DNA from 4 places in the Paraliobacillus sp. X-1268 genome. Region 2 is predicted to be linked to each of the others. Evidence: riboswitches for the same ligand, from Rfam matches in the RefSeq annotation. Region 2 holds a riboswitch; each other region holds the start of a gene.
The links. A riboswitch is a leader RNA that binds a small molecule or an ion and turns the genes downstream of it on or off. The one in region 2 is predicted to bind S-adenosylmethionine.
Positions count from the first base shown of each region.

Region 1: another riboswitch for S-adenosylmethionine. It lies ahead of D2K62_RS11080 (methionine ABC transporter ATP-binding protein); the one in region 2 lies ahead of D2K62_RS05300 (PLP-dependent aspartate aminotransferase family protein).
Region 3: another riboswitch for S-adenosylmethionine. It lies ahead of D2K62_RS07750 (bifunctional homocysteine S-methyltransferase/methylenetetrahydrofolate reductase); the one in region 2 lies ahead of D2K62_RS05300 (PLP-dependent aspartate aminotransferase family protein).
Region 4: another riboswitch for S-adenosylmethionine. It lies ahead of cobA (uroporphyrinogen-III C-methyltransferase); the one in region 2 lies ahead of D2K62_RS05300 (PLP-dependent aspartate aminotransferase family protein).

Region 1 covers NZ_QJSK01000008.1:67,496-72,292, forward strand. Annotated here, with positions in the region: gene D2K62_RS11070 (MetQ/NlpA family ABC transporter substrate-binding protein) at 1-99, opposite strand, end outside; gene D2K62_RS11075 (methionine ABC transporter permease) at 163-831, opposite strand; gene D2K62_RS11080 (methionine ABC transporter ATP-binding protein) at 821-1,849, opposite strand; SAM riboswitch class I at 1,945-2,059, opposite strand; gene D2K62_RS11085 (TlpA disulfide reductase family protein) at 2,184-2,603, shown strand; gene D2K62_RS11090 (thioredoxin family protein) at 2,609-2,911, opposite strand; gene D2K62_RS11095 (toprim domain-containing protein) at 2,922-3,278, opposite strand; gene gcvH (glycine cleavage system protein GcvH) at 3,409-3,795, opposite strand; gene D2K62_RS11105 (arsenate reductase family protein) at 3,830-4,186, opposite strand; gene D2K62_RS11110 (hypothetical protein) at 4,376-4,651, shown strand; gene D2K62_RS11115 (spore coat protein) at 4,667-4,797, shown strand, end outside.
Region 2 covers NZ_QJSK01000002.1:143,208-148,004, forward strand. Annotated here, with positions in the region: gene D2K62_RS05295 (aliphatic sulfonate ABC transporter substrate-binding protein) at 1-149, opposite strand, end outside; gene D2K62_RS05300 (PLP-dependent aspartate aminotransferase family protein) at 213-2,009, opposite strand; SAM riboswitch class I at 2,078-2,182, opposite strand; SAM riboswitch class I at 2,253-2,353, opposite strand; gene D2K62_RS05305 (alpha/beta hydrolase) at 2,440-4,143, opposite strand; gene D2K62_RS05310 (NAD(P)H-dependent oxidoreductase) at 4,403-4,797, shown strand, end outside.
Region 3 covers NZ_QJSK01000004.1:10,576-15,372, forward strand. Annotated here, with positions in the region: gene D2K62_RS07740 (MotA/TolQ/ExbB proton channel family protein) at 1-1,447, shown strand, start outside; gene D2K62_RS07745 (OmpA family protein) at 1,440-2,135, shown strand; SAM riboswitch class I at 2,300-2,406, shown strand; gene D2K62_RS07750 (bifunctional homocysteine S-methyltransferase/methylenetetrahydrofolate reductase) at 2,546-4,390, shown strand; gene metE (5-methyltetrahydropteroyltriglutamate--homocysteine S-methyltransferase) at 4,415-4,797, shown strand, end outside.
Region 4 covers NZ_QJSK01000025.1:27,046-31,842, reverse strand. Annotated here, with positions in the region: gene D2K62_RS16910 (alpha/beta hydrolase) at 1-656, shown strand, start outside; gene D2K62_RS16905 (metallophosphoesterase family protein) at 734-1,450, shown strand; gene D2K62_RS16900 (hypothetical protein) at 1,553-1,753, shown strand; SAM riboswitch class I at 2,696-2,805, shown strand; gene cobA (uroporphyrinogen-III C-methyltransferase) at 2,897-3,640, shown strand; gene D2K62_RS16890 (uroporphyrinogen-III synthase) at 3,716-4,534, shown strand; gene D2K62_RS16885 (SLC13 family permease) at 4,548-4,797, opposite strand, start outside.

The sequences.
Region 1 (4,797 bases), on a different contig from region 2:
ACCGACTTTAATCACATTGTCCTCTGAATCTCCGTTTCCACATGCCGCTAATATAATCCCAACAGATACTAACAATAATAATGTTACAAGTTTTTTCATTTTGCATTGCTCCCCTTTTTTTGTTTTATATATAATTCCCAACATAGTGGGTATTATTAACGATTACCTTTTATCCAATTTATTGGTGATCGCATCACCGATAAATTGGAAGATGAATACAATTATTACGATTAAGACTGTACAAACGAAAACAACATCAAAGTCTCTGCGCATAAATCCGTGGAAATAAGCAAAGTCACCTAAACCACCTGCACCTATAACTCCGGCTACTGCGGTGTAACCAATTAAGGCTATCGCTGTCACCGTTAAACCTGAAACGAGTGCTGGAGTGGATTCCTTTAACAACACTTTATAAATAATTGTTGTTGTTTTTGCACCCATTGATTTAGCTGCTTCTACTACTCCCTTGTCAACTTCTCTTAAACCTATTTCCACCAATCTAGCATAAAATGGTGCTGACCCAATAATTAAAGCAGGCAAAGCCGCATTTGGACCACGTATCGTTCCAATAAGAAAATCAGTAAATGGAATAAGTAATAATATCAAAATAACAAATGGAATCGCGCGAAAAACGTTAACGATTGACGATACAATGAAATTCAATAGTTTATTTTCCCAAATGCCATCATTCGCTGTAAGATATAATAATAAACCTAAAATAACACCAAAAATTAATGTTCCTATTAAAGCAAGCATTGTCATATAGAATGTTTCACCCATTGCAAATAGTAGATCCATCCAGTCAACGTTCGGAAATGGATTAGTTAGCATTATTTTTCACCTCCACTTCAACAGATGTAGAAGTAATAAATCTTAGTGCTTCTTCTATTACTTCTTCTTCACCTATTACATTTACAAATAAGGTACCGTAAGCACCTGCCTGCGTTTGCTTAACGTTACCATGTAAGATATTAACTTCCACATCAAATCTTTTAGCAACTTGACTTATAACAGCTTGATTTGCTGTTTCACCAACAAAGTGTAAACGTAAAACCTTTCCTTTTGTAACAGACTTGATTAATGTTTCTTCCGTAACTTCATCATCCGGTTTACCCATAACTTGTTCAACAAATTTCTTTGTAACACCCTGTTTCGGATGCGAGAAAACCTCTACTACATCACCTTGTTCAACAATTCTACCTTCTTCCATTACTGCAACACGATGACAAATCTTTTGGATAACGTGCATTTCATGTGTAATAAGGATAATAGTTAAACCAAGTTTTTGATTAATATCTACTAATAAAGAAAGAATAGAGTCTGTTGTTTCTGGATCAAGTGCTGAGGTTGCTTCATCACACAAAAGTACTTTTGGATTGTTAGCTAGAGCTCTTGCTATGCCAACACGTTGCTTTTGACCACCGCTCAATTGCGATGGGAATGCATCTTCTCTGCCTGTCAAACCAACAAGTCCAATTAATTCATCAACACGCTTATAACGCTCTTGCCTTGATAAACCAGCTATTTCTAGTGGTAAGGCAATATTATCTCGAACTGTTCTTGACCATAACAAATTAAAATGTTGAAAAATCATTCCAATTTCTTGACGTGAAAGTCTTAATTCATTTTTAGATAATGACGTTATTTTTTGATTGTCAATAATTATATCGCCAGTTGATGGTTCCTCCAGTCGATTTATTAAACGGATAAAGGTACTTTTACCAGCTCCGCTATATCCAATTACACCAAATATTTCGCCTTTATCTATATTTAAACTTAAATCATCTACTGCTTGAATAGTTGAAGATTTGGTTTTATAAACTTTTGACAAGTGTTGAATTGATATCATACTATTCCTTCTTTCTACACAAATTAAAAAACACGACTTTCTGTTCAAGAGAACAGAAAGACGCGTTTTTGGCTGGCGAATATAACTTTCCTGTTCTCTCATCTGCCAAAGCAATTGCTCTGCAGGAATTGGCACCTTTTTAAACACAAATAAATGTTTAACGGTTGCCGGGTTTCATCGGGCCAGTCCCTCCACCTCTCTTGATAAGAGATAATGTATGTAATTATTTTAACTAAATGTGATTTTAGCATATGCTAATAATCAATGTCAACATATTTTAACGCCATAAAATGTGTTAGAATAATAGCAATATTCTATTAAAAGGATGATTTAAATGTTAGCACCAAATTTTGTATTACCCTATTTAAATAAAGAAGGTAATTATCATTTACACGATGACCTTGGCAGTATCATTATTCTTACTTTTTGGGCTTCATGGTGCCTAGATTGTAGCATCGACTTACCAAAGAAGGAACAACTTTACCGATCACTAGACAATCCAAAAGTGAAAATGTTGACTATTAATGTTACAGGTAGAGAACGCGATCAATCAGCAGCTGTAGATTTCACTAAAGAATTTTTGGAACAGCCAACTTTAATGGATAAAGGAACAGAAATATATAACTTATATCAATGTCAGGGTGTTCCAACTACTGTATTAATTGATTCAACCGGAACTATTTATAAACAATTTAATGATAAAGCCAATTTCTTAGATATCGTTACAGCAGTAGGTAATATCATGCCTAAATGATAGGTTCAGCGATTTGAATGTAATAAATTATTTAACTTACCTAACGATTCGAACGAGTATATTTTACTCGGCTCTCCATTATTGGTCATCAATAGACAAGGAACACTTTCTATTCTTTCTTGTTGCATCACCTCAGGAAATAAACCTGCATTTAGCTCATAAAATATAACAGCTCCATTTGAAGCTTCTTCAATTTCTTCTAGTATCCTTCTCGCTAAATGGCACGTTCCACAAAAAGGGGTATAAATAAAAATCATTTTATCTGGTTGCACTACTGTACGTATTGTTTCACGCGTTATTGGTATCATATTTCCCACCTTACATAAGATAACTAGGGTTTACAGTAATTCCTCTACTTAATAATGCTGTCGCTAGTTCTAATTCTGGGGTTGCTGCAACTTCTCTAAAAGTCTTGTCAATAAAAATGTGTATTGCGTGTGGTAATTCTATTGATAATTGCTTTCGTAATTTATTACCCGAATGGTCTTCATCAACCAAGATAAAAACGTCTCGATTGTCTAAGTCATAATCTAGTATTAACTCTTCCATCTTCTCAACACCCAGCGTCCCATTTGTACAAATTATCGTAACTGATTCGTCAATTAATTTTTCGATTTGTTTTTTATCTGTACGTCCTTCAACAATAATGATCTTTTTAGTATCATTTGAAGACATGAGCTTCACCTACTTTACTAATTAACGTTATTTACAAGTAATCCCTTGTTACTGCATTTGTAACAAGGGATTATAACTTATACTGTCTGTAATATTGTATGAAAAAGGAAAAAAAACATGCAATAATTAATTATTCGTCATCTTCAATCATTGCTTGGTATTCTTCTGGAGTCATTAATGCCTCAATCTGAGATGAATCACTTGGTTCTATTACAACCATCCACGCTTTATCATATGGAGATTCATTAACAAATTCAGGACTATCATCGAGTTCCTCGTTTACTTCAACCACTTTCCCGCTAATTGGAGCATATAACTCAGAAACAGTTTTAACAGATTCTACACTACCAAATGGCTCATCTGACTCTATATCGTCACCTTCTTCAGGTAATTCTACAAATACAATATCACCTAATTCGTCTTGCGCATGGTCTGTTATACCAATTCGTACTTTATTTCCTTCTACTTTAACCCACTCATGTTCTTCGGAATAACGCAAATCTTTTGGTAAACTCACTCTAACTACCTCCATAAATGTATTTTAAATTAACCTATTTCCAAGTCTGTTCAAATTCTTCTAGTTTAAATCCTAGTGTAACCTTTTCATTATCAGTTGTTAATGGTCGTTTTATAAGCATGCCATCAGAAGCTAACCAGTCCAATTTCTCTTCATCCGTTGCATCCAATAACTTATCCTTTAATCCAAGCTCTCGATACTTTAAACCACTTGTATTAAAAAACTTTTTAATTGGCATGTCACTTTTAGATATAATCGAACGTAATTGTTCTTTGGTTGGTGGGTTTTCTACTATATGTATTTCAGTATACGCAGCTTGTTCTTGTTCAAGCCATTTTTTCGCCTTTTGACACGTACCACACTTTGGATATGCATAAAAAGTAATCGTCATTGTATGTCACTCCTTTATTTCTATTTTATCATAATAACCTCTTTTAATTGTTATAAACCCTGATTATTTCCTATTAGTATATAAGAAAAATGCACACCTGACTAGTAGTATGCCTCTAAATCATCACTGTATAATTTCATTAGTAATGGTGACATTACAAATGCACAAATTAAAAGGAGGACACCACATATGCAACAGCAACAACAAGCAACAAATATGAACACTGCTCAAACTGGTCAAATTATGCAACAACCACCAACTGTTGTATCTTCAAAAGACTTATTATATTTAACTGACATGATGTCATGGAATTTAAATGCAACAAAAAAGGCACATTTTTTTGCTGAACAATGCACTATCCCTGAGCTCAAATCTGCTTTGGAACAAGTCTGTCAGATGCACCAAAAACATTATCAAAAGATTTTACAACATACAAATCAACAACCAAATTCAATGATGCAATAATAAGGAGGATAAGATATGAATCAGCAAAAGGTTCAAAACCCTGAAACACAAGTTAACAAAACACCTGAAATGAATGACCGCGACTTTATTAATGACATGTTATCTACGGAAAAATATATGACACAATCATACAGTATTGCATTAAA
Region 2 (4,797 bases):
GAGTAGTATGCGTAATCTAAACGGATTTCTTCTGGACCTGTTTCTTCTCCACTTGTATCAGATGAACAACCTACAGCTATTACCAATACAACACCTACAAGAATAATTGCAAGAAAGCTTCTAACATCAATCAATGCTATTTTTTTCAATTTTATTTGCCCCTTTGTTTTTACTAATCGACTTTTATCTCTATAAGCCAATTATAGTTTCATTTAAATTTCACATGCATATGTTGAAATTGACCCGCGTAAACGTTGTGCCTCTTTATACGTACATCTGTTATGGATTACTTCTAATCCTGCTTCGCTGGCAATTGCAGCAGCTTCTGGTGAGACCACACCTTCTTGCAACCAGAAGACTCTTGGTTTGACTTCAATTGCTTCTTTTGCAACGCCAATTGCTGCTTCTGGACTTCTGAATACTTGAACAATGTCAATCGCTTCAGGGATACTCTTTAAATCTGGATAAGCTTTTTCACCCAATATTTCTGTTTCACGTGGGTTAACTGGAATGATTTTATAACCGAGACGTTGCATTTTTCTTGCTAGACGGTAACTTGGTCTTGCTTCTTTACCGCTTAATCCAACAATGGCTAACGTCTTTTGTCTTGTTTTTTCAACGCCATCTATTTCAAATCGTTCGTAAGGGGAGTTTAACGCCCATTTAATGATTCCTTCATCGTTGATGACAATGTCATTTGTTTCGCCTTTGCCAATACCTGTTGCCTTAACTAATGCTTGATTTAGATCATGGATAATATCATCAAGCGATTCAAGACCTACAGATAATCTTACCAATTCTTCTTTAACACCAGTTTCAATTAACTTCTCTTTTGATAATTGTTGATGTGTTGTCGAAGCTGGGTGAATTATTAATGATTTAGCATCTCCAACATTGGCTACGTGTGACCAGAGCGAGACATTATCAATCAATTTTCTTCCTGCATCTCGGCCACCTTTAATACCAAATACGAGAATGGAACCAAAACCATTATTTAGAATATCCTTTGCTAAGGCATGTGAACTGTGACTTTCAAGCCCAGGATAATCAACCCAATCAACTGCTGGATGGTTATCTAAATAGTTGGCTAGTTTAATTGCATTTTCATTATGGCGCTGTACACGTAGATGTAAAGTTTCTAATCCTTGGATAAGTTGGAAAGCATTATATGGACTCAATGATGCACCAAAATCACGTAACAATTGCACACGGACTTTCGTACTAAATGCTAAAGTGCCGAAATCTGTTGCATAGCGAATACCGTTATAGCTTGGATCAGGCTCTGTGAAAGTTGGGAATTTTTCTGAATTCCAGTTAAATCGACCACCATCAATGATAATTCCACCGATTGTAGTACCATGTCCGCCTATCCATTTGGTAGCAGAGTGTACGACAATATCGGCACCGAGTAAAATAGGTTTACACACATACGGCGTGGCAAAGGTATTATCGATAATTAATGGTACACCAGCCTCATGTGAGATTTCAGCTACTTTCTCTACATCCAAAACATGTAAGTTAGGGTTACCGATAATTTCACCGAAAACTGCTTTTGTTTTATCAGTAATTGCATCTTTAAAATTATCTGGATTACTTGGATCAACAAATTTTACATTGATTCCGTATCGAGGTAACGTTATAGCAAAAAGATTATATGTTCCACCGTATAAGTTAATCGCTGCTACAATTTCATCTCCCGCACTGGCTACATTTAAAATAGATAACGTAATGGCAGACATACCAGAAGAAGTCGCAACAGCAGCTACACCATCTTCTAATAGAGCTAACCGTTTTTCGAAAACTTCAACAGTGGGATTGCCAATTCTTGAATAAATGTTACCTGGTTCATCAAGCGAAAATAATCGTTCTGCGTGTTCAGAGTCATGAAATACATAAGAAGTAGTTTGATAGATTGGTACTGCACGTGAACCAGTTGTTGGATCGGGAGCTTGCCCGCCGTGTAATGCTAAAGTTTCGATGTCATACGTTGTGTTTTTTTCTTTTGTCATAGTAAAACCCTCCTGTAATGTTATAAAAAAGCCCTCTTCTTTAAGAAGAGGGCGGTAAATGCATGCTCTTCTTATCTATCAGAATGAATCTGCTGGAATTAGCACCTTTTAAGTAGTAACTTAATGGTTGCTGGGTGTCATCGGGCCAGTCCCTCTACCACTCTTGATAAGAGTTATTTTGTTTTATTTGCAAGAAAAACCCTCTTTCAACTGACGATGAAAGAGGGTTTTAATCCGCGAATTACTTCATCATCCAAAGCTTATGCTTTGCTGGTAGGGGCACCTTGCTGAGCAGGTTGCCGTGGAGTCGTTAAGCCAGATCTTTCGTCCACTCTTTATAAATGTTTAATGTTAAATAGAGTATACCACAGATATCTTATGTGTCTAGTGGGTTTTTTAAATTTATTTGAATATTCTTTATAAAAAGATATTATTTGTTTACATACATAAACCGTTCCATATAGTAAATAAAAGCTTGATTGTAGTAACTAGCAAAATAATAGTCCCCATTATGTCCGGCATAAGGCATCATTAGTAAAGTAGCTTGCTCATTTCCATTCTCTCGATACGCTTCATAGAAATCACGAGAAATAGATGCGTCAACAATGCCATCTGCGTCTCCTTGGAATATGAGTGCCGGCGGACTATCTTCTTTAACTAGGAGAGATGTATCCATAAACGAATCAGAACCGGCTATTCCAATATTTTTAGCTAATCCATTGGCAGGATAAATCGGGATAATACCATTTACATCAAGTTCAGGGTTTAAAACATCTTGATAATTCTCACTTGTAAGGCCTAAACCAGCTGCATTTGCTAATTGTCCACCTGCAGATGCCCCAGAGATAAAAACGGAGTCTAAATTCGCATTATAATCATCATTGTTTTCAACTAAATAATTAGTAAAAAGACCGATGTGACGGACCATATCATCAAGAGAGAAGTCAGCAACGATATTTTCGGGGACTGGTGCAAATTCAACAAATTTATCCTCACTACTTAATCCGTACTGAATATCAAATACTACATAGCCTTGACTTGCGAAGTACTTATTAACTGCTGCATTGTTAGATGATCCTTTGTCACCAATTGTCCAACCGCCACCATGAATTCGAATTAAAACAGAGCTATTTCCAGGCAATTGGGCTGGATTTGATGTCGGTAGATAAGCATCGAAGTGTAATTCAATTCCTTCATCCACACCCTCTGTTCCTGAGTAGAATAAAGTGTCTTGTTCAAGATTATAGTTTTCAGTTGATAATCCGAAAAAGTAAGCCGGTAATGAAAAAGGTACGTCTAAAAAAGTATCTGTCATACTATCAGTTAATGAATTTTGATCCGCTTCATTTAATGTGTTTGAAAAGTCATTTTCCATCTCTGAAAAGGTTAATACGGTTGTAACGAGAGGAACAGAAAAGGTGATAGAAACAGCTATTCCTATAATAGAAGTTATGATACTAATAAACGAAAGGTTTTTACCAGTCCGCATTCTAAGAATCAGTGCGACGATTGCTAACGTTATTAAACTGAAAAACAAAGCATATCCAGGAACGAATAATTCAACAATGCTACCATTATTTTCTCCTCTTATTAGTAGAAACGATACATATGCTCCTAAAAGCAGACAGAGTATCCATAGACTTATCATCAGGATATGGAAGAATCCCTTCTTATCTTGCGTCATTGTGTTGCTAAATCTTATGTATCCCATGTTATTTAGACTCTTACGTGTCGTTCCTGCTATTATCCCGCCTAAAATAAACAAACTAAGTAATAGAATTATAGAAACCATACTTCGTGAAGTTGTATTTAAAGGATCAAAAGAAGCGATGGAGTTTAGAATAGGCAAGAGTAACATTATTAAGATTGTGAAGGTTAAATAGAAGTAATCGAGACCCTTCTGATTACTAGGAATAGCAGCCACAATAAAGTTACCTAAAAGAGTTAACATCATAAAAATACCGTAGATATTCCATAACCCATTTGAACTATCAATTAATAGATAAACAATTCCTGCTATAATCGTTAAGCTATTTGCTAGTATAAGCATGCTAGAGAAGCTACTTGCAAAAGAACGACTAGGCTTCGTAAATAGGTTTGTTTGGTTTAATTGTTTATTTAATGAAGTGCGCACGTTCAGTTCTCCTTTTTGTTTACTTACATTTTTTTCTTTGAGCCATGTTAATTTTAACATGAATACATATTTTAAGTAACTCAACTGTCGCAGAGTGAAACTGAAAAATAAGTCTTACCATTCAAAGCTAAAGTTGACTTCATGCTCCTTTCATAAGCATCACTGTGCTTAAGTTTTTTTACAAAAATAGATACTAAATTCCAGAGTTAGAACATATACTCTCTAAAAGTATGCATAAATGTTAGGGGATGAGAATGTAGTGAAACATATTTTAATCATCAACGGTCATCAAAAGTACCCACATAGTAAAGGGGATCTAAATCATACTATCTTTCAAGCAATAATTAAAAAATTAGAAACAGTATATCAAATAGATACAACGATTGTTGATCAGGGGTACGATATAACAGAGGAACAGGAAAAATTCTTATGGGCAGATATTATCATTTTCCAAACTCCTATTTATTGGTTTAGTGTACCAGGTAAATTCAAATCATATTTTGAACAGATCTATAAGCGAGATCTCTTTTTTACAGGCGGAAAGGGTTATGGGTGTGGTGGATTGTTAACGGATAAACAATATATGTTCTCTACAACATGGGGTGCACCGGAAGAGGCGTTTTTAAATAAAGCGGAATTCTTTGATGGGAAAGC
Region 3 (4,797 bases), on a different contig from region 2:
ATTAGGAACATTTATTGGCTTAACCATGTCATTAGGAAATATTAATTCAGGTGGAAATCAGCTTGTTGAAGATGTCGCAAGTGTTTTATCAGGAATTGATGTAGCATTTTACACAAGTATTGCCGGTATGGGGCTTTCATTAATTATGACGGTAATGATCAAAGCGCTGAATACAGAATTTCTCCTAACTGATATTATGTTAAAAGTTGAAACAAATTTAACTGAAAACGAACAGAACGGAATAAGTAAACTAATTGAAGTTTCGGAAAGTATTAATAACTCCATTCTCATGCTTCAAAAGACAAACCAAAAATCCTTACAAAGTATTGAAAGTTCTTTTGATGGTTTTAAAGACTATACTTCTGGCTTACAACAAGCCGCAAAAGATTTAGCTACATTTAATGAAGGATTATCTACTAATCTACATGACTTTCAACTTCTATTTACTAGTATGAATAAGGTAACAAACGGCTTTGATGATGCATCTAAAAAACTAAACAAAAATTTCGATCAACTCTTCTCTTATTTTAAGAAAATTGATCAAAGAAATGAACAAATGGCAAGTACATTTGAACATACGTATCAAAAAATCGAAGAAGTCTCGACAACACAAATAGATACCTTAACTCATTTTGAAGATACCGTGGTTGATTTAAAAACATTCACCTCTTCTATCTTAGATGGCCAACAAACAATAAGTAAAGAAAGTCAGCGTTTAGTGCGTCATATGGAAGAACAAAATAAAGAATTTAAACAAATATTCGGCAAAGACCTAGGAGCGAAACTAGCCGGAATTACAACATACTTAAGCGAACTCTCTAACGGTTTTAATAGCTTAGAAGGATCACTAGTTCAATTACCAGATGTACTAGAAACCATTAACCAAGCACAAACAGAATATAAACACCTTCTATCTGATCGCTTTGATGAATTAAAACAATTTAATCGAGATTTTAATAATCATCTCAAAGCACACAATGCAGATTCTGTTTCATTTGAAAAGCACGTACGTGAAGCCACAAACACCTATGAACAAATTGGAATGAAGAACAAGCAGCTTATTACAGATATAAATACCACTATTTCACAAATGAATAGCACATTCATTCAAAGAGAAAATCAACTCGAAGCAAATGTTGGTGTATTAAAAGATACGCTTGCTAACTATGTGACTACTTTAGAAGGAACACTTGGTGAAAAGTTAGATAAGGTTGCTCGAAATATTAGTGAATATGCACAGGGAACAAATCAGGATCTAAAAAGAGAATTTAAGGAAATTCGGACGATTAACGAAGACATTCAACAAAGTAATAATCGTTATACACAACAAACATTTACGGAACTTCTCCAACAAATTGATAAATTAAACCAGCATTTACAGACCTTCAGCCAGGAAACAACAAGCCTTAATACAAGGCGTACGGGTGGTCTAAATCAACATGATTAATAAATATCAACGGTTGTTTAAGGACGAGCAGGAAGAGAATCATTTTTGGCCATCTTTCACTGATTTATTAACATCGATCTTACTGTGTTTTGTATTAATCTTTATTTCAATGATGGTTATTAAGTCCATTCAAATTGAAGAAATGAAAGAAACAATTGATCAAATTATGGGAGTACGCTCAGATCTTGTAAAGGACTTAAATGCAGAATTTCAAGATTCTACTTTAGGCATCGAGGTAGATGAGAAAACAGGCGCAATTATCTTTGACACAGAAATTTTATTTGAGTATGATGGTGCAGAATTAAAGGATGACTCCTTTCAATTTTTAGATGAGTTTGTTCCAAAATATTTAGACGTCTTATTAGCAAGTGGCTATGAAGAATATATCTCAGAAATTATTATTGAAGGTCATGCAGATCGAACAGATGGCTATTTATATAATCTACAGCTATCACAAGAAAGAGCATATAGTGTAGCAGAATATATACTAGGAGATGAATTCCCATATAAAAACATTCAAGATCACTTGCAGGAAAAATTAACGGTAAATGGTAAATCATTCTCAGACGGTCGCACCGATGAAAATGGTGACTACAGTCCAGATGCTTCACGCCGAGTTGAATTCAAGTTCCGCTTAAAAGATGAAGAAATATTAGATAAAACAATGGAAATACTAGAAGGAAATTAAAAGTAAGTATTCTTGAAGTGGCTTTCCTTTCCAAATTCTATAATTTTAAAAAAATAAACAATATTAGTTAGTTAATAAATTATTTGAATTTTTACATTATAGTAGTTGACATTATTTAGAATGTAACTTACTATAACAGGGAACATAAAACTAAATAGTTAGTCTTCTTATCAAGAGAGGTGGAGGGAACGGCCCTATGATACCTCGGCAGCTTACTTTTATATAAAAGTACTGTGCCAATTCCGTCAAACGTATGTTTGAAAGATGAGAAGAGTTAGGCTGTCGTTATATAAACCACTATAATACTGCCCCTCTTCTTAATGGAAGGGGGGTTTTTTGTTGCGTATAAAGTAAAAATTCAATCTAGTTAGTTGCAACTGGATAAAGTAAAAACAAGGGGGTTTGATCGATTGGATTTATTAACCACACTGAAGGAAAAGATTCTAATTGCTGATGGTGCTATGGGTACCTTGCTTTACTCACATGGTGTTGATCGTTGTTTTGAAGAATTAAATGTAACCCATCCTGAAGAAATTTTCCATACACATAGGGCGTATGTAGAAGCAGGGGCTAATGTTATTCAAACAAATACGTACAGTGCAAATTATATTAAATTGGCACGTTATGGCTTGGAGGATAAGGTAAAAGAAATCAACACGCAAGCAGTAAAAATAGCTAAACGAGCAGCAAATAAGGATACATTTGTTGTTGGAACAATCGGTGGTATTCGTGGAAGTCAAAAAAATCTTGGCACTATAGAGGAAATCAAGCGAATTTTTCGCGAACAACTTTATTGTCTCTTATTAGAAGGTGTAGACGGGCTCCTTTTAGAAACGTATTATAGCCTAGAAGAATTAACAACCGTGTTAGCAATTGCTAGAGAAGCAACTAATCTACCGATTATTACAAATATTTCGATGCATGAAATTGGATTATTAGAGAATGGTACACCTTTAAATGATGCATTAACACAATTGGACGATGCTGGTGCAGATATCGTTGGCGTCAATTGCCGATTAGGTCCACACTACATGATTGAATCTTTAAAAACAGTGGCCTTACCGAAGACAGCTTACCTTTCCGCTTATCCTAATGCGAGTTTACCAGCATACAGTGATGGAAAGTTAATCTATAACAATAACCCAGACTATTTTGAACAATGTGCTAGAGAATTTCGTAATCAAGGTGTGCGGTTATTTGGTGGTTGTTGTGGTACCACTCCTGAACATATTGTAGCCCTTAAAAAAGGTGTCGAAGGTTTCACTCCCTTATTGGAAAAGACGGACGTTAAGCACCCTCCAATAATAGAAGTACAGGAGCCTGCTGCTCGAAAAAAGTTAGATCTAGCTCAAATTGTGACACAGAGACATTCTATTATTGTTGAATTAGATCCACCAAGGAATTTACAAACGAAAGAATATCTAAAAGGTGTGCAAGCATTAAAAGACATTGGTGTTGACGCCATTACACTTGCTGATAATTCTTTAGCCACACCACGAATTAGCAATCTAGCAATGGCCACACTAATGAAACAACAAAGAATAGCCATCACGCCTCTTCTTCACTTAACTTGTCGTGACCGTAATTTAATCGGACTACAGTCTCATTTAATGGGATTACACACACTTGGTATCCATGAAATTTTAGCTATTACTGGTGATCCTACTAAGATAGGCGGTTTTCCAGGTGCATCGTCGGTATTTGACGCTACATCTTTTGAATTGATTAAGCTAATCAAACAATGTAATGAAGGTATCTCATTTTCAGGTAAGTCATTAAAAGAAAAAACATCCTTTCGTATCGCAGCAGCTTTTAACCCCAATGTTCATCACCTTGATAAAGCAGTACGTAGGCTAGAGAAAAAAATTGATTGTGGAGCAGATTATTTTTTGACCCAACCAATTTATCAACCCGAACAAATTGAGTCGCTAAAACAAGCAACTAAACATATTAAACAACCAATCTATATTGGTATTATGCCACTCACATCCTCACGAAATGCAGAATTCCTACATCATGAAGTACCAGGTATGAAACTAACAGATGACGTCCGTCAACGAATGAAGGCGACAGGTGATAATAGAATACTGGCAGAACAAGAAGGTATGTCAGTAGCAAAAGAATTAATCGATGTTGCTTTTGAACATTTTAATGGCATCTATTTAGTAACACCATTTATGCGCTATGACATCACAGTTAAACTTTCCAGTTATATCAAACAAAAGGTTGAAAATGCGCAAGAAATAATTTTATAAGACTATTTTAATGGAGGTTTATACATGACAAAAATAATTAGTTCCAATCTAGGTTATCCACGAATCGGTGAAAAAAGAGAATGGAAACAAGCACTCGAGCAATTTTGGGAAGGGAAAATTCAAGAAACAGAATTACTTTTAATAACGAAAGTGATAAGACTAAATAACCTTAAAAAGCAACAAGAGAAAGGCATTGATCTTATTCCAGTTGGTGACTTTTCTTTATATGATCATGTATTAGATACTTCTGTTATGTTTGGTGTCATACCAGAACGTTTTGATTATAAAGGTGGCAAGGTAGGCTTAGACACTTATTTTGCCGTTGCACGCGGAACAAAAAACGCAGTTGCATCGGAAATGACAAAGTGGTTTAACACGAATTATCATTACATCGTACCAGAGTTAGA
Region 4 (4,797 bases), on a different contig from region 2:
AGTATTACACAGTAATTAGTTATGATTTGCAAGGACATGGCCTTTCAACAGGTAAGATTGCCTCTGTCAACACATTTGATGATTATGGTCGTATTATGGAGAAATTATTAACAATAATAAAAAAGGAACTGAGTGGTCCCATACACCTAATTGGTCACAGTACTGGTGGCGCCATCATCGTTGATTATCTATTGAGACATCCAAGTCATGACGTCGATAAAGCTATATTGGTTGCACCACTTATTCATTCAAATTATTGGAATTTATCACAAATTGGGCTATACATGTTGAAATGGTTCCCTTTTATCCAGCATATAAAAAGGAACTTCCGTCAAAATTCAACAGATGAAGCATATTTACGTTCCATAAAAACTGACCCACTTCAATCAGACAATGTTCCGGTGAAATGGGTCAACGCATTAATGACATGGAATAAAAAAATACAAGATTATCACGAAAGCAAAAAGTTCATTTATCTCATTCAAGGAAATCAGGATAAGACAATAGATTGGAAATACAACATAAAATTTCTCCAACATAAATTTCAAAACTTACAAATTGCTCAAATTGATCAAGGACGTCACGAGCTTTTTAATGAGGCAGAGCCTATTAAAAGGATTGTGTTTCAACGAATTCTCAAATACTTGGAACCTTAACATTACCAGCTTCTTTCGTCATACTTAATTTTATTTTCAAAAAATGATACGATAGAAGAAAGGAGAGATGATCGATAATGAAAATTGCTTTTATTTCAGATGTTCACGGGAACGCGATAGCATTAGATGCAGTATTAAATGATATTAGAAAAAAAGAAGTTGATAAGATAGTAGTGCTTGGGGACCTTGCTTATCGTGGACCAGAGCCAAAACGATCGATTGACTTAATTAAAAATTTAAACACAACCGTTATTAAAGGTAATGCAGATGATTGGATTGTACGTGGCGTAAGAAAAGGTGAAGTTCCTGACGCAGCACTTGATAAGATGAATGAAGAAAGAGACTGGTCTGTGGCCCAATTATCCCAAGCGGACATTGCTTACTTAGAAAAACTACCTACAGAAACGCTATTTGAAGAAAACGATATCGTTTTTCACGGTTTTCATGCAACACCAAACAGTTTATTTGATGCGGTACTTCCAAATGCAACGGATGAAATGATCGAGTCAGAATTAATGAAAAAGGTTGCGGATGTTTATCTGTATGGACACATTCATAAATCTTATATTCGTACGATAAACGGTAAAATGATTATTAATCTAGGTAGTGTTGGACTGCCATTTGATGGTATTACAAAGGCTTCTTATGCTCTTGTTGATGTGCAAGATGGAAGTGTTAGTGCTTCGATTGAAAAAGTATCTTATGATTTTGAAAAAACGATTGATAAATATAAGGAAGTAAACTATCCAAATATTGAGTTAATGAAAAATATCATTCAAAACGCAAAAAATTAACAAAAACTCCAGTTCCAATGCTACATGGAAGGGGAGTTTTTCAGAATATTAATAACAAGTAATTCTGTGGTAAAATAGCTATATATAAGGGAGTGACGTTTTATGCACTGGAGAAAATTAGCACTACTTTTGCCACCATTTATTCTTATCGGCTATCTTTTAATAACATATCTACCTGATACGTTAAGTCAATATTCTATCGTAATAGCCATTTTATTTTGGGTGATTTATTATGGTTGGGTCTTTATCGAGGAGAAGAATAAAGAAAAATCAAATAAAGATTCCACAGATAGTACCAAATAAGACCTCATATATAGGTCTTTTTTTGTTCCTGTAATATACGCAACTTCCACTTAAAAAAATAATCACCAAACGTTGGCTGATTTGAGTTTGGAGTGTGTTCATTATAAAGCTTGAAACTTTTTAAAAAAGTTGTTTATTACTGAATAACCATAGACTGCGACGTAGCGTTCCTTGCGTCGGAATTACCATCAACTACGACTTAACTCAACTGATTACTTCGCTCTGAAAATCCACTACGCTTTCCGCAGGCACGTCTTCAGCTAACTTGGAAGAAAGACACTTCCAAGTGGATCTTCAGATCGCGCTGTTCCTGCAGGAGTCGTAGTGGATTTTCATCGCTGGTCGGTAATATGTTTATTGATGAAGTTACAATATCAACAATTACAGACTTTTTCGGACTTTAAGTTCTTTCTAGCGAAGGAAGCAAATGGATGATACTCCTGTGGGAACAGCAAATGTTTTCGATGGGATGAGTAATCGCAATCCCACAAGTTGAAGATCCACTCGGAAAGCGACCTTTGCTTATCCGAGTTAGCTGAGACTGTGCCCACGGAAAGGGAATCCATTTGCTGACGTAGCGGATTAAAAAGCTCCACTACGTCGCAGTTTCTCTCAAGTGCGTCAGATCACACGTACTGATGATTCAAAAAGAAGCGTGAAGTCAATTTCTATTTTGAATTGTTAGACTTTCTTGTTATACCAAAACTTAATTGCCTGCTTCACAGCATTAAACAGGAATTTAAGTTTAGCGATAACTAGGATGTCTCACAAATAAGTTAAAGTTGACCTCGTTCCCATCATTACGTCTCATCTTACGAATTTGATAGAAAATGTGACGTAGTAAAACTAATAATAAACTATTCCCATTAAAAAAGTCGGAATTTAATTGACTTTATTTCACTGCTAATGATATTCTTATAGATATAACTAAATATATAACTATTCTTATCCAGAGAGGTGTAGGGACTGGCCCAATGAAACCTCGGCAACAGGCTATTACTTTTTAGAACTGTGCCAACTCCACAAGTATTTCTATACTTGATAGATAAGTAGTAAGATGCCTGTATTTCTTCTTTCTATTTAACTAGGGAGGAGAATTTTTTATATGATGATTATCGATAAGTAAAAGTTGGGGGTTATAAAATGGGGAAAGTCTTTTTAGTTGGTGCTGGTCCTGGAGATCCGGATCTATTAACGATTAAAGGATTAAAAGCAATTAAACAAGCTGATGTAATTTTATATGATCGCCTAGTAAATGAGGAATTACTCAACTACGCTTCTAAAGATACCGAATTAATTTATTGTGGTAAACTACCTGGAAACCACACCTTACATCAAGATATGATTAACAATTTGCTTTGTGAACATGCCAGAGGAGACAAAATCGTTACACGTCTAAAGGGTGGCGATCCATTTATTTTCGGGAGGGGTGGCGAGGAAGCACAACTCTTAAAGGAATCTGGAATCCCCTTTGAAATAGTCCCTGGTATTACTGCTGGTATCGCCGCTCCTGCTTATGCCGGCATACCTTTGACACATCGAACATTAAGCTCTTCTATTACCATTATTACGGGCTTTAATCCAGAAAAGGATTCAAATGAATATTGGCGGAATTTAGTTGGCAGTGTGGAAACACTTTGCATTTACATGGGTGTGAAACATTTCCCTGAGATTGCTAAAAGGCTAACCGAAAACGGTATGGACGTTAACACCGAAGTTGCACTTATTCATTGGGGCACACTTCCTAAACAAAAAACAATTACTGGTACATTAGCAACAATCAACGAAAAACTACATGAAATTGAAAATCCTTCTATGATTGTGATTGGAAAAGTTGTACGATTAAGAGAGAAATTAGAATGGTTTGAAGAAATTGCACAGTCCTAATCTTCTGCATCATCTTAGTTAATAAGGTGATGTAGACTAATTAAATCATGTTTGATAAAGAAAGGAAGTAACCAAATGATGGAGTTAGAAGGCAAAAAAATTGGTGTTACTGCAGATAGAAAAGCCGATGAAATCAGTACAATCATTAGAAAAAAGGGTGGCACTCCAGTTATTCGTTCTATTCAAGGTGAACGTATTCTTCTTGAAGAAAAAGCAGAGCAAGATGTGGAGCATCTCATTGCAGGAGATTATGACTGGGTTATTCTCACAACAGGTATTGGAGCTAAAGGATTAGAGAATGCTGCCAAAAATCTCGGTGTACTGGAATTATATATTGAAACATTAAGAGGGAAAAAACTTGCTATTCGCGGAAGTAAAACACTGAATTGGATGAAACAATGGGATTTAAAACCATACTTCTCTTCACCTGATGGAACAATGGATAAATTAATAGAAGAGTTAAAAACAAATCAAATTGATGGACAAAAGTTTTTCTTTCAAGCTTACAATAAGGATGAAGAGGAACTACTTAATCAGTTACGAGCATTGCCAATTTTTCTTTATCAATCGATGCCCTATTACTATAACCCACCTGAAGCTGAGACATTAGAAAATTTAAGGACTTTAATCGAAACACGAGAATTAGATGCCGTTTTATTTACGAGTAAAACACAAGTGGAAAACCTTTTTTCAGACTATGAATCTATTGATAGATTAATCGAGGCCTTTGAAAGTGATGTTTTAGCAGTTAATATTGGAATTGTAACCGAAATGCAAGTAAGAGATTTCGGTGTCAATCGTTTATTAACTCCTGAAAAACCAAAAATGGGTGCTATGGTTATATCATTAGCTAATTATTATAAAACGAAAGAAAAGCCTGCAAATACAGACTAAGACTCTTTCATTTCTAATATAAATAAATCGTTCCTATTGTGGTAATCATTACAATAAAACTTAGTGGTAAACCTACTTTAAAATAATCAGTAAACTTATAACCACCTGGACCATAAACAATCAAATTTGTCTGATAACCGATTGGTGATAAAAAGCTAGCAGAAGCACCAATTGTTATAATAACTAAAAATGCCATAGGATCAGCTGCTAATTTATTAGCGGCTTCTATTGCTATGGGGAACATTAAGACAACTGCACCATTA